One region of the Fusobacterium sp. DD2 genome, then DNA from elsewhere that is predicted to be linked to it. Evidence: riboswitches for the same ligand, from Rfam matches in the RefSeq annotation. Region 1 holds a riboswitch; the other holds the start of a gene.
The links. Region 1 has a riboswitch for S-adenosylmethionine ahead of metK (methionine adenosyltransferase). Riboswitches for the same ligand answer to the same signal wherever they lie in the genome.

Region 1 (11,345 bases):
ATACCTATACTACTTAAAGTCCAAATCTCGACATATTATTATTATTATTAAATTGTGCAGTTATTCCAAAAATAAGCGTTTTCATCTTCTGCCTCCAACTATTAATATCTACCAACTAGGATACACTTTTTTGAAAGAAATGTCAATGATTTTTTTGAAAAAATATTTTTATTTTATATTAATTGAAAAAGAAGTTCTAAAACTGTTTAACCAGAATTAAAACTTCTCTTTTATATCAAACTATTTATTCATCTCTTCTAAAACTTCTTTTAAAGCTTCTACTTTGTTACATTTTTCCCATGGAAGATCTAAATCTGTTCTTCCTATATGTCCAAATGCTGCAAGATCTTGATATTTAAAGTTTCCACTTCTTAATTCAAGAGCTTTTTCTATTCCTCTAGGACTTAAATCAAATACTTTTGCAACAGCTTTAGCTAAATCAATTTCACTAGCTCTTCCTGTTTTAAATGTATCTACTTTTATTGAAGTAGGTTCTACTACACCAATAGCATAAGATAATTGTACTTCACATTTATCTGCAAGGTCAGCAGCAACTATGTTTTTTGCTACCCATCTAGCAGCATATGCAGCAGATCTGTCTACTTTTGAAGGATCTTTTCCAGAAAAAGCTCCTCCACCATGTCTAAAGTATCCACCATATGTATCAACTATTATTTTTCTTCCTGTAAGGCCTGTATCACCATGTGGACCTCCGATTACGAATCTACCAGTAGGATTGATATGGTACTTGTTAACTTTGCTTGGATCAAGGTCATACGCCTCTAGAACAGGAACTATAACTTTCTCTATAACATCCTTTTTAATCTCTTCTTGAGTTACATCAGGATTATGTTGTACTGATAATACTATTGTATCAACGTGATCTATTCTTCCAAATTCATCATAAGCAAGTGTTACTTGAGATTTTGCATCTGGTCTAGCCCATAGAAGTTCATTACTTCTAGTAAGTCTTGTAAGTCTAACAATGATTTCTCTTGCTAATACAAGTGCAAGTGGCATAAGTTCTGGAGTTTCTCTTACAGCTCCACCAAACATTATTCCCTGGTCTCCTGCTCCACCTGTATCTACTCCCATAGCGATATCTGGTGATTGAGAATGAATTGCAGATAATACTCCACAGTTTGCATCAAATCCCATTCCTTCAGAATATCCTATTTCAGCAATTTTACTTCTTACAATATCTTGAACATCTATATAAGTTGAAGTAGTAATTTCTCCACCAACAATAACTTGTCCTGTAGTACAGAACACTTCACATGCTACTCTTGAGCTTGGGTCATCCTTAAGACATGCATCTAATACAGCATCTGATATTTGGTCTGCAACCTTATCAGGGTGTCCAGGTGATACAAATTCAGATGTAAAATAAGTTAAATTTTTCATTTTTTCCTCCTCTAATTTTTAAACAGCTCTAACCACAAAATCTCCAAAGGCATAAAAAAATCCCTTCATCCTCTGATAGATGAAGGGAATATATAACAATTTTATATTCCATCTATCAGGAGTTAGCACCACACTTCATAAAAAGCAGGTTGCTGAGATGTCACAGGGCCGGTCCCTCAATCTCTCTTGATGGTTAAATACGATTTTTAATATTTCATTTTACGTGTAGCATTATAACAGTAAAATGTAAAATTGTCAATTATTTTCTTATTTTTTTATTTGTCTTACAACGTCTACTACAGATCCATCTCTATATTGAACTACAGCAACAATTCTGTCTTCAAATTTGATTGGTTCTTCTTTTCCACACATAGACTCAGCTATTTCTTTTAATTCTTCAATAGTTTTTATTGGAAGATTTGAGTTTTTAAATCTTTCAATTAAGTCTTTTCTAAGTGGATTGATAGCTATACCTCTTTCAGTAACTAGAACGTCTACAGTTTCTCCTGGAGTAGTTACTGTTGTGATTCTGTCTTTAACAACAGAGATTCTTGCGTTAACTAATTGAGAAACGATGATACATAATTTAGCTCCTGCTGCAGTATCACTGTGTCCTCCTGATCCTCCCATGATTACTCCGTCAGATCCTGTTGTAACGTTAACGTTGAAGTTAGTATCCATTTCTGTAGCACCTAAGATAACAACGTCAAGTTTGTTTACTACTGAACCTTTGTTGTTAGCATTTGCATACATAGATGCAGACATTTTTAAGTGGTTAGCATTTTCTTTTGCTGATTTTATAGCGTTAAGGTCAAAACATTGTACGTCAAATAGAGCTTTGAATAATCCTTCTTTGAACATATCAACGATGTATCCAGTGATTCCTCCAGCTGCGAAACTTCCTACAATATTTTTCTCTTTCATTAATTTTTTAACTTCAGCTGCAACTGCAAGAGATATTCCTCCAGCTCCAGTTTGGAAACTCATTCCTTCTTTTAAGTATCCTGATTGTTCGATGAATTTAGCTGTTAAGTCAGCAACTTTTAATCCAATAGGGTTTTTAGTAATTTGAGTTGTACCAGAAACTATTCCTTTTGGATCTCCTATAGCATCTATAACTAATACATGGTCAATTAAAGTTTGGTTGATTTCAATAGTTGTATTAGGGAAAGGAACAAGATTATCTGTTATTGCTACAACAACCTTTGCATTTTCAACGTCTGAGTGTGCATATCCTAAAGATCCACAAGCTGATTTTCCATCTACTCCGTTGATGTTTCCATATTCGTCACATGTAGGTGCTGCAACAAAAGCTATATCAACTTCAACTTCTCCAGTTTCCATTATTCTAGCTCTTCCACCGTGTGTATGCATTACTGCTGGTTTTTGAAGTTTTCCCTCAGATATTGCTTGAGCAACTGGACCTGACATATATCCAGCATATATTTGAGTTACAATACCTTTTTCCATATATTCTACTACAGGTTTATGGCATGGGAAAATTGAACTTGCTACAAGAGTAATATCTTTGTATCCTCTCTTAACTATTTCAGCCATTACTAAGTTTAATACATAGTCTCCATTTCTTAAATGGTGATGAAATGAAATTGTCATTCCATCTTTTAATGGTAATTTATCCATTAAAGTTGCTAAATCTTTTTGTAATTTATTATCTTTGTGAGTTACAGTTTTAAAAGTGTAGTTCTTTTTCATAACTCCAGTTGTATTTGCAAGATACCCGTTATATTGAGTAACTTTTCCGTATCCTTCTATAAACTCAGGAACTTCTCTTCCTAGAACGTTTTTCATTTATAAACACCTCGCCTTAATAATTAATCAATAAGTCCCATTAATTTCGCCATATCTAATGTATGAATAGCTCTGTTGATAATAGGAAGGTCAACCATTTTTCCATCAAGTGAAAATACTCCAAGTCCTTGTTTAGCAGCGTCTTCTTTAGCAGCCATAACTCTTTGAGCGTGGTTGATTTCTGCTGCTGATGGAGCATATACACTGTGAATAGTATCGATTTGTCTTGGGTTTATACTTAATTTTCCTGTAAATCCAAGCATTTTAGCTTTTAAAGTGTCAGCTATTAATCCATCGTAGTCATTTGTATCTGTAAATGGAGTATCTATAGCATCAACTTTACATGCTTTACAAGCATTTATAATTTTAGTTCTTGCATATAGAAGTTCATCAGATGCTTTTGTTCTCTTAACTCCTAAATCCACAGCCAAGTCTTCTCCTCCTAATAAAACAGAGATAATTCTTGGGCTTGCTTTAATAGTTTCGTATACTTTTTCTACTCCGTAAGTAGTTTCTACTAATGGGTGAACTTTTATTGAGTTATGTTCAAATCCCATTTCTTCTTCTATTTTAGTTAATCTCTTATCTAATTCTGCTACGTCTTCTGGACAAGCTTTTGGAAGTAATATAGCATCTGGTTTAAGTCTTGCTATAACATCCACGTCTTTATCTGCATAAGGTGTAGATAAAGGATTTATTCTTACAACTACTTCTACTTCATCATAGCTCATAGTTTTTAATGCTTCGCTGATAAGTACTCTTGCAGCATCTTTTTCTGTAAGTGCAACAGCATCTTCTAAGTCAAATATAACAGCATCTGATCCGAAAACAGCAGCTGTTTGAAGCATCCCTGGGTTATTTCCAGGCATAAATAACATTGTTCTTCTTAATTTCACAATAAAACACCTCTCATAAAATGAATAATAGAATATTATAAACTTCTAGCTACAGCAGCTTCGATTCTAGCTCTAATAGTATAGTCAAGAGCTCCTTTGTCTTGAGCTTGTACCTGTACGCTATCAATACCAAGTTCTAAAAGTTTAGCTTTTATAACCTCTCTGATATGGTCACCAAACTGTTTTTCTACAGTACTTTCTAATTCTATTTCAATCCCATCTTCAGAAGGAGTAAGAATTAAGAATATATCATTTGATTCTAAAGTTCCACATTTTGCAGCTTTCTTTATAGTCATTTACTTCACCTCATCATAATTAAAGGAAAAAGGTAGTCATAAACTACCTTTCCCATAAGTTTATTATTAATTTTTAAAAGAAAACTATTTATTTTTTCTTCTATTTACTAAAGCTTCAACTCTTCCCATTTCGTTGAATACGATCATGAATCCTTCGTCAACACCCATTCCTGGTTTAGCTAGTACTTGAAGAGCTCCACATGCCATACCGATGTTAGTAGTAACTTCAGCAGATCTGTTAGTTTCGTTACAAGTTCCTCCACAGTAAGATCCGATTCCTACTTTGTTACAGTAAAGGATAGCGTCAGCGATGTTGTTAACTCCTCCTAAGTCTGGAGTTTTTATTTGTACAACGTGTCCAGCTTTTTTGTCTGCGAATAATTTGATGTCTTCTAAAGTATTACACCATTCGTCAGCAACTAATTCTGCTCCAATTCCTCTTCCGTCGATTTCTGCTCTTAAAGCTGCCATAGCTTCGATTTGTTTATCTCTATCTTCAACGTCCATAGGTCCTTCTATTCTTAATTTGAATGGTTTTGCAGCTTCAACTAAAGTAGCGATGTAATCAGCCATTTTTTTAGTATCGCAATCAAATGCTGCTCCGATTGTTCCATAAACGTCAATGTGGAAAATTGGGTTGTAATCTTCGTTAGTTCTTTTTGCTAAGATTCTGTCTCTTAACCATTTAACGTAGTCAAGTAAGATTTCTCCTTTTTCTCCTAATTTTTCTTTTACGTTGTTAATTAAAGCGTGAGGTAAAACGTCAGCACCTTTAATTATCATTTTGTCAGCATTTTCATATCTGTTGTCTCCAGATTGAGTGAATATAGGTCTTCTAGTAATTTCTAATCCTGTATTGTAATCTTTTTGGATAACTTCTGCCATAGTTACTTTTCTAGCTTTTGCAACTGCATCTAGTAAAGCTTGAGTTATTCCGTATCTGATAGCTGTATGCATTCTTTTTCCATCTATTTTCATAGAGTCGAATTCTTCAGCTAATGATTTAAAGTTGTCTAATTCTCTTCCTATTAATTTTGGAGCGATTTCTTTCTCGATAACTGGGATGAAATCTTTAGCTAGGAATAATGGGTCTCTTCCTCCTGCACCTGAGTATTGAACTGCTGCACAGTCTCCGAAAGCCACTTGACCATCTTCAAGAATTAATTGAACAGAGATTGATTCTCCTGCTTGTCTGATGTTTTCAAATCCTGGAGTTACAGTTTCTCCTAAATAGAACATACCATCATGTCCTGCTCCTGCTTTTATAGCTCTTTGGTCATCAAAATAGAATCCAGTTTTTCCTGCTGAACAAACTACATCTATAATTTTCATATATATTCCTCCTAAAGTATTTTTGTAAAGGTTGAGGGCGATGTGTATCATCCCCAACCTCTCTATATTATTATTAACCTAATTTTATAAAAAATGCAACAATTATATATAACTTGCTAATATATAATATATATCATTCATTAGATATATACTACATATTCTCTCAGATTATACTTATTTTCCTTCTGGTCTTCCAATTAATGTTCCTTTACCAACTGCGAATATATCGTCAACTGTCATTTGGAAATTAACAGGTCTTCCTTCGTATTTTCCTCTTTCTTCTAATTGAGCTTTATTGTAGTCAATTAATTCTTTTGTGAATGGAACGTTTCCAACTGATAGGTATCTTACTTTTCCTACGTTGTCTCTAGCTGGCATCATTTTACCTGCGTTGTAGATTGATGGAGCGAATGGAACGTCTAGTACACCTTGTTCGAATGCTTTAACGATTCCTACTGCCCAGTCTCCATTTCCTAATTCATAAACTTTATCTAAGATACATTTAGTTTCAGCTTTGATTATTCTGATATCTTCTTCTAATTCAGGTGAAGATGATAATTGTTGTCCTCTAAGTAGGTTTAATACCATCTTAGTTGCTCTGATTCCTGCAGCGTTAGCTTCTTTTGTAGGTACTCCAATTGCTTCGTGAGGAGTTTTTACGATAACTTTAGTTGCTCCAGATAATGCAGCAGCAGAAGCTCCATTTGAAATTACTCCAAATGCTTTTGCTTCATCTTCAGGGAATCCTCCCATCCATTGGTGGAATACAGTTGTTAATTCGATTCCTTTGTATCCTTGTTTGTCGAAGTATTCATTTGCTTGTTCTTCTAATGCTCTGATTGCAGCGATGTCTTGGATTAAGTTTCCACATTGTCCATATCCTAGAGTTATACTCTTAACACCTTGTTCTGCAGCTAGTAATCCTTCAAGAATTCCAACAGCATTTGACATTGAAGGTGGTACTAATGTTCCTGTTAATGGTCCGAATGGTTCTCTGTTTATTGATACTCCATGTTCTTCATACCATCCAACTAGTCTGTCAACATATTGCCAGTCGATTATTGTTTTTTCTATTGAAACGTTTTTAGCGTAAGGAACGTTATAAGAAATTCCTCCACCTTCGTTTGAAGTGAATCCAGCAGCCATCATGATTTCAGATAGTAATCTAGCATCTGGAGTTCCGTGTCTTAATTGTAAAGGTAGGTTAGTAGCTTCAACAACTTCTCTACATCCTTTAACTCCGTGGTTAACACCTGGGAATCCATTAAGAAGTGATCTTCCAGCTTTTTTAGATTCTTCTATACCTCTTTCACAGTTTTCATATTTATTTTGTCTAGTGTATGAGTCGATTGTACTTGGTAGTAAATCTGCTCCACCTTCTTTATCTAGGAAGTTTAGTAATTCTATATGTTGTTCAATTAGTGCAACCCCTGCTCTAGGTTGTGCTAATGTTATTCCTCTGTTTTTTGCGTCCATTAATTTTTTAGCAAAGCTTTTTGATGCAGGAAGTGATTTGTGATATTTTACAGCTTCTTCTAAGTCAACTTCTGCCCCTGTAGGCCATCCTTTTAAAACTTCTTCTCTCATTTGGAAGAACTCTTCTTCAGTCCATTTTCTAAATTTAAGTTTCATTTATTAAATAATCCTCCTTGATTTTTTCATTACTAATTTTCTGCTTTAGCTTCTACTAAGTATTTTTTCATTACTCTTATTGCCACTTCAGGATAATCCTGAGCTAATAATCCCATAGAAGATAAGATATAAGTTTTATCTACTAGGAATTTAGGGTTCAATGGTTTTAAATGAACAGGGTCATTTTCATTGAAATTTCCAGCTTTTAATATTCCACCTGGATTTAAGCTGTGAATTATAACTCCTCCTGTACCTATAACATATGGAGTTTCAATTAAGTCTTTTCCATTTTGATTAAACATTGTTCCCATTGGTGTGTATACGCATTCTAGTACTCCACAGTGTCTTGTCATAGCAAGCTCAGTTGCAGCCATTGCCATTGCTTCATCAAATCTGATTTCTTCTTCAGTTTGAGGAACAATTCTAATGTTCTCAAATCTACGTTTACACTCTGATTTTACGTCTACTTTTTTCAATGAATCATGTAGATAGTTTCTGATTTTTCTAGTTCCAGCAGCTTCTAGAAGTGCTAGAGCAGAATATCTCATTCCTAAGTCTCCCTCAACAGTTCTCTTAGCAAATGGTTCTTCTAATCCTTTTATCATTACTGAAGGTTTAGTAGGTTCTCCTTTTGCAATTGAGTGAATATCTGTAGTAGCTCCACCGATGTCAACGACTATTAAGTCTCCTATACCTTCTTCATCATCAGTTCCTGTTGAAAGAATTTCAGCCGCTTTTAGTACCGCAGCAGGAGTAGGCATTAAAATTCCTCTTATAAACTCTTCTGCCTGTTTCATTCCTTTTGCTTCAACTATTCTATTCATAAATACCTTACGTATTTCCTCTCTACAAGGTTCTACGTTAAGTTTATTTATAAATGGCATAACGTTTTCTGCAATGTAATAGTCTATCCCAGCTGTTTTAAATACCTCTTCAATTTCGTCAATAGCTGCTTTATTTCCAGCCACAACTACTGGTACCTTAATCTGATGCTCAGCAATCATTTTTGCGTTGTGAATTATACATTCCTTGTTTCCACCATCTGTTCCACCAGCTAACAATATTATATCCAAAGCTGTGTTTTCAATTTCTTCCATCTCTCTGTGGTTTAGTTCATAAGAGTAAGTTTTGATTACTCTGGCACCTGCACCAAGAGCTGCTTTCTTTGCAGCTTCAGCTGTTAGATCAGGAACAAGCCCTATAGCAATCATCTTAAGGCCTCCTGCAGCAGATGAACATGCAGTTTTACCTACGAATTCGATTTGATCAAAATCAATTTTTTTACTGATTTCGGCTTTTAACTTTGTATAAGCCTTTTCAAATCCTATCATAATGTCATCTTCTACAGTGGTAATATCTTTGGCAGTAGCAAGGATAACTTCGTTGTCCATATCAACAGCTGTTAACTTAGTATATGTACTTCCGAAATCTATAGCTAAGTAAACTTTCATAATTACCACTCTCTTCTAAAATAATATTTTGTACACTATAATCTGTATTTTTTAAAATTTTTATTTAAACTATGCAATACCTAAATCTTTTTTAAGATCTTCAGTTGTTTCTTCAATTGGAGTACCTGGTCTGTATACTCTGTTGAATCCCATAGCTTTAAATCTTTTTTCAACGTCTTCCCATACTTGTTTACCAACAACTATGTTTCCTCCAACATAAAGAAGAATGTCGTTTAGTCCAGCTTCTTCACATTTTTCTCTCATTCCTTGACAGTCTAATTCTCCGTGTCCGTATAGAGAAGAAACGATAATTGCATCTGCACTTGTTTCAACTGCTGCGTTGATAAAGTCAGCTTGTGGTGATAAAACTCCAACGTTTACCACGTCAAATCCATTAGCTTCTAATACGTGATGAATAATTTTGTTCCCAACTGCGTGACAGTCTGAACCTATAACTCCAATTACTACTTTTTTTCCATTTTTCTTCATGAAAAACATCCTCCTTGTGTCTTATATTAAAACCTTTTGATAATAATATACTACATTTTTACAAAAAAGCAATAGTTATTTATATTATGAATAATTAACATTAAAAAATTTAATTTAATATATCCATCCTTTATTTTATAAGGTTTTTCAAACACTCACCATACTTTTTTCGAACTTTTTTTGAAAAAAATTTAAAAATGTAGCTTTTTTTATCATTTAATATATTAATGTTAAATATAACTATTTTATATTATAACACAAAATACGGAATTTTATTATATTTTTCTTTTTTTGTCATTTTTTAACCGAGAAATTTCTCTCATATGTAAAAGGTAGAAAAAAAATATTTTATTCCTACTAACAATTGATTTTTTTACAATTATATGCTACAATAACTTGAATAAAGTAGTATGCTAGTTATAAAGGGAGTGGGTAAATTTCTATCCACTCCCTCTTTAGTAGAGTATAGAAATTCTTTAGTATTTTTTTTAGAAATGAGGTGAAAACTATGGCAAATTCAAGCAATGAAGCGATTATTCAAAAAATTGAAAAAATAGTAACTCCAGTTATAGAAGAGATGAATCTTTCTCTTGTTGATGTTGAGTATATGCAAGATGGTGGTTACTGGTATGTGAGAATATACGTAGAAAATATGAGTGGTGACATCACATTAGAAGATTGTGCAGCAATCAGTAATAAAATTGAAGATGACGTAGATAAGCTAATTGATAAAAAATTCTTCTTAGAGGTTTCTTCTCCTGGAATAGAAAGACCTCTTAAAAAAATAGGAGATTTTGTAAGATTTAAAGGTGAAAAAGCAAAATTAAGTTTAAAACATAAAATTGACGATTGTAAAAACTTTGAAGGTATCATAACTGATTGTAAAGATGAAATTATATTTTTGGAAATTGATGAAAACAAAACACTAGAAATTCCTTTTTCAGAAGTAAGAAAAGCTAATCTTGTTTATGAATTCGATGAGTTTTAAAAAGGTTTTCAGGAGGGTATATTAGGATGAAAAGTAAAGACGCTAAAGTATTTTTACAAGCTTTAGAAGAGCTAGAAAAAGAAAAGGGTATTAGTAAAGAAAGTCTTCTACTAACTGTTGAGCAAGCTCTGTTGGCTGCCTACAAGAAAAATTACGGAGAAGAGGAAAATGTTGAAGTTGAAATAGACAGAGAAACTGGAGATGTTAAAATCTATGAAGTTAAAACTGTTGTTCCAACTGAAGATCTATATGATGCAGCTGTTGAAATTTCTTTAGACGATGCTCTAGAAATTAAAAAGAGAGTTAAAATCGGTGATGTTATAAGAATCGAAGTTAACTGTGAAGACTTCAGAAGAAACGCTATTCAAAATGGAAAACAGATAGTTATCCAAAAAGTGAGAGAGGCTGAAAGACAATATATATATGACAGATTTAAAGTCAGAGAACATGATATCATCAATGGTATAATCAGAAGAATAGATGACAGAAAAAATGTTTTCGTAGAATTTGACGGAATAGAAGCTGTCCTAACTCCAAATGAACAATCCCCTGCTGATACATACAGAGTTGGAGAAAGATTAAAAGTTTATTTAGCTGAAGTAGAAAAAACAAACAAATTCCCTAAAATAGTTATATCTAGAAAGAACGAAGGTCTTTTAAGAAAACTATTTGAATTAGAGATACCAGAGATAACTTCAGGTCTTATCGAAATCAAAGGGGTGGCAAGAGAAGCAGGGTCAAGAGCAAAAGTTGCTGTATATTCTGCTGATCCTAACATTGATACTGTTGGTGCATGTATAGGACAAAAAGGACTTAGAATCAAAAATATAGTTAATGAACTAAATGGTGAAAAAATAGATATCGTTGTATGGAAAGAATCTGTACAAGAGTTCGTATCTGCAGTTTTAAGCCCAGCAAAGGTTATAAGTGTAGAGGTGCTTGAAGATGAAAATACAGCTAGAGTTATTGTTGATAATTCACAACTATCTTTAGCTATTGGTAAAAATGGACAAAATGCTAGACTAGCTGCTAAGTTAACTGGAATGAG
Region 2 (3,998 bases), on a different contig from region 1:
AATTTTCTTACTTTTTCACTTTTTAAAGCATTTATAAGTTTTACAATATCCTCACTATTTTCTTCTCCAGCTCTTACAGCTATTACATTTGCATAAGGTGACTCTTCTCCTTCAAGAGCAAGTGCATCTTTTACAGGTGAAAATCCAGCTTCTATTGCATAGTTTCCATTTACCACTGCTGCAGCTACATCTGGAAGAACTCTTGGTAATTGTGGTGCTTCAATTGGTTTAAATTTTAATTTTTTAGGATTTTTTACAATATCAAACTCAGTAACATAAAGATTAGTTGGGTCATTTAATGTTATAATTCCCTTATTATGAAGTAAAATAAGTGCTCTTCCTCCATTTGATGGGTCACTTGGTATTGCAACTACACTTTTTTCTGGGATATCCTCAAGTTTTGTATATTTTTTAGAGAAAACTCCAAGTGGTTCAACATGAATCTTACCTGCACTTGCAAGTTTTAGTCCTCTTTCCTGTGCAAATTTTTCAAGATATGGAATATGTTGGAAATAGTTTGCATCTATCTCTTTATCAGCCAGTGCAAGGTTTGGTGTAACATAGTCTGTAAAATCAACTATTTTTAAATCTACTCCCTCTTTTTTCAAATCATCCTTTACAATTCCTAAAATCTCTGCATGAGGTACAGGACTTGCTCCAACTCTTAACTCTCCTCCAAAAGATACTGCTCCAAGTGTTAAAAATGCTCCTAATAGTAATGCTTTTACTCTGTTTGTCATGATTATCCTCTCCCTTTTTAATTTTTTTATATAGTTAATATCATTGCTATCTGTTCTTTTTGCTTCTTGCTACTAAATAATTTCCAAGTGTCTGTATAACCTGTACTACAATAATAATTACAATTACTGAATACACCATTATATCTGTCTTAAATCTCTGATATCCAAATCTTATTGCCAGATCTCCTAATCCACCTGCTCCTATTGTTCCAGCCATTGCTGAAAATCCAATTAGTGAGATTACAGTTACTGTAAGTCCGTGGATAATATGTGGCATTGTTTCTGGTATCATCACTTTGAACACTATTGTAAAATTATCTGCTCCCATACTTGAACTTGCCTCTATAAGCCCTTTATCAACCTCATTTAAAGCTCCCTCTACCATTCTTGCTACAAAAGGTGCTGCTGATATTGAAAGTGGCACTATTGCCGCTGTACTACCTATTGTTGTTCCAACTATAAGTCTTGAAAGTGGAAATACCAGAATCATCAAAATGATAAATGGAAAAGACCTTAAGGTGTTTATTACAAACTCAAGAATTTTATTCAGTTTAGGTCTTTCTAAGATTCCTCCCTCTTTTGTAATAACCAGCAATATCCCTACTGGAAATCCAATTAAGAAAGAAAAAAGCGTTGAAAAAAATACCATGTATAAAGTTTCAAGTGTAGATTCCCATATCATACTAAATACCATTGTAAATCACCTCTGTAATAACTCCTGCCTCTTCTTTAAACCATTCCACAGCCTGTTTTTGCTTGTCCATATCTCCTGAAATCTCTACAAATAGATGTCCAACTTTCATAGTGGAAAGATTATCTATAGAACCTCCAATAATACTGAAATCTATATCAAAAGTTCTAGCTGCTTTTGAAATAATAGGGTCATTGGCAATATCTCCTAAAAATTTAAGTCTGATTATGCTTTTATCCTTGTGTTTCATAAGCTTTACCTTATTTTCACAAGTACCTGGAAGATATGAGATAAGTTCTTTTGTTATCTCACTTTTAGGCTCTGCAAATATATGGTGAACTCCTCCCATCTCTACTACTTTCCCGTCAGACATCACTGCCACTTTATTACAGATATCTCTAATAACCTCCATCTGATGGGTTATCATTATCACTGTAAGGCCAAATTTTTTCTGAATGTTCTTAATAAGGTCCAAGATAGATTTAGTTGTTTTAGGGTCAAGAGCTGAAGTAGCTTCATCTGAAAGTAAAATATCAGGATTATTTGCAAGGGCTCTAGCTATTGCTACCCTTTGTTTCTGACCTCCTGAAAGCTGAGATGGGTAAAAATCTATTTTCTCCTCAAGTTCTACAACTTTTAAAAGTTCCTTAACTCTGCTCCCAATATCTTTTTTCTTCCAACCTGCAATCTCAAGTGAAAATGCTACATTTTCTCCAACAGTTCTTGAAGATAAAAGATTAAAATGCTGAAATATCATTCCCATCTTTTTTCTTCTCTCTAAAAGTTCACTCTTTCCCAATGATGTAATCTCTACACCATCTATTACAATCTCCCCACTTGTAGGTTCTTCAAGCCTATTTATCAGCCTTATAAGTGAAGATTTTCCTGCTCCACTAAGACCAATAATCCCAAAAATATCACCTTTTTCAATTGTAAGGGATACATCCTTCACTGCATGATATCCATTAGGATATACCTTGTTTACTTTTCTTATCTGTATCATCTTATGCCTCCCCAAAATTTTTGTATAAAAAAATCTCTATTACCAGATGTAATAGAGATAATCAACAGAATTATTCACGTCCATCTGTCTGGAATTAGCACCACACCACTTGGCAGGTTGCTGAAACGTCTCAGGGCCAGTCCCTCAGTTTCTCTGGATGGTATTTTTTTGTTAGGGTTATAATAACTCATTTCAATTCATTTGTCAATGTTTTTTATTATTTTCTTTTATAGACTATTTTATCCTTATAGTATAGAATATAAAAAAGCAGGGGAGGGATATCTATGTATGAGATTTTCCATATAAAAAAAGGAGACATAATAACTTTGACTGGAGCTGGAGGTAAAACCTCTCTCATGATGGCTCTGGCAACTGAATTAGCTCAAATTGGAAAGGTACTTATTACAACTACTACCAAAATATATAAACCTTTAAATACACAGTTTCAAAAGCTCATTTTAAAAGATTCCACTTTTGTAGGACAGGGGAAAAATATCTTCGTTTTAGGAGATTCAATAGAAGATAATAAGCTCACTGGAGTTTCCTATCAGGAGATATATAACATCAAAAATCAGTATGATTTTATTTTAATTGAGGGAGATGGAGCTAAAGAAAAAATTTTTAAAGAGTGGAATGAAAATGAGCCATGTATCCCACCAATTTCAAATAAAATAATTGGTGTAATCAATATGGAAATTTTAGATAGAGGACTTTCTAAAGAAAATATTCATAGATTTGAACTATTTTCTCAAAATTATCCAACTTATTTATCACACAAAGTATCACAAAATTTTTTAACTGAATATATAAAAAAAGCTAAATTTTTTAAAAACTCCACTGCTAATGATAGATATCTTTTCTTTAATGGAATTGATGGTGAAAACAGTATTGAGAGATTTTCCCTAGCTATTTCTACCTGCAATGAACTGAAAAAAATCAATTACCCGGCTGAATTTGTACTTGGAAGTATAATTGAAAATAAGATATATCAATATGTCCCAGTATCTGCTATTGTTATGGCTTCAGGATTTTCAAGAAGAATGGGGCAGGATAAATTAAAGCTTAAATACAATGGTGTTTCTCTTTTGGAAAATGTATTGGATAAACTTAATTTCGCCAACTTTTTTGAAATACTGGTATGTGGAAGGGACAGCTGGACTGAAAATATTTGTAAAAAATATAATTGTAAGTATCTTCACAACACCAAAGCAAATTTAGGACAGAGTGAAAGTATTAAATTAGGAGTTCAAAACTCTTCAGGAAAAGGTTTTGTATTTTTTACTGGTGACCAGGTCTTTTTGACACCAGATACTATTTCAAAACTCTATTATAACTTTGAAAAATATGGATATATAACTGTTCCAACAAGTAATGGAGATAGATATTCACCTGTATTCTTTCCATATAGTAAAAAAGAAGAGCTTCTTGCTCTTCAAGGTGACCATGGTGGAAAAAATATAATTAGAAATACTCCACTTGTTTCTCTTGTTGATTTTCCATATTCTCAGGAGTTCTTAGATATAGATACTCCAGAAGATTATTCTTTAATAGTTGAAAAATAACA

Region 2: another riboswitch for S-adenosylmethionine. It lies ahead of IX290_RS09980 (methionine ABC transporter ATP-binding protein); the one in region 1 lies ahead of metK (methionine adenosyltransferase).

The regions. Positions count from the first base shown of each region.
Region 1 is NZ_JADRHM010000002.1:17,957-29,301, forward strand. Features, by position in the region: gene metK (methionine adenosyltransferase) at 241-1,404, opposite strand; SAM riboswitch class I at 1,510-1,600, opposite strand; gene citF (citrate lyase subunit alpha) at 1,672-3,213, opposite strand; gene IX290_RS00475 (aldolase/citrate lyase family protein) at 3,237-4,109, opposite strand; gene citD (citrate lyase acyl carrier protein) at 4,145-4,405, opposite strand; gene IX290_RS00485 (methylaspartate ammonia-lyase) at 4,490-5,737, opposite strand; gene IX290_RS00490 (methylaspartate mutase subunit E) at 5,912-7,369, opposite strand; gene glmL (methylaspartate mutase accessory protein GlmL) at 7,402-8,820, opposite strand; gene glmS (methylaspartate mutase subunit S) at 8,890-9,309, opposite strand; gene rimP (ribosome maturation factor RimP) at 9,818-10,297, shown strand; gene nusA (transcription termination factor NusA) at 10,324-11,345, shown strand, end outside.
Region 2 is NZ_JADRHM010000073.1:7,984-11,981, reverse strand. Features, by position in the region: gene IX290_RS09990 (MetQ/NlpA family ABC transporter substrate-binding protein) at 1-740, opposite strand, end outside; gene IX290_RS09985 (methionine ABC transporter permease) at 787-1,434, opposite strand; gene IX290_RS09980 (methionine ABC transporter ATP-binding protein) at 1,424-2,434, opposite strand; SAM riboswitch class I at 2,512-2,598, opposite strand; gene yqeC (selenium cofactor biosynthesis protein YqeC) at 2,719-3,996, shown strand.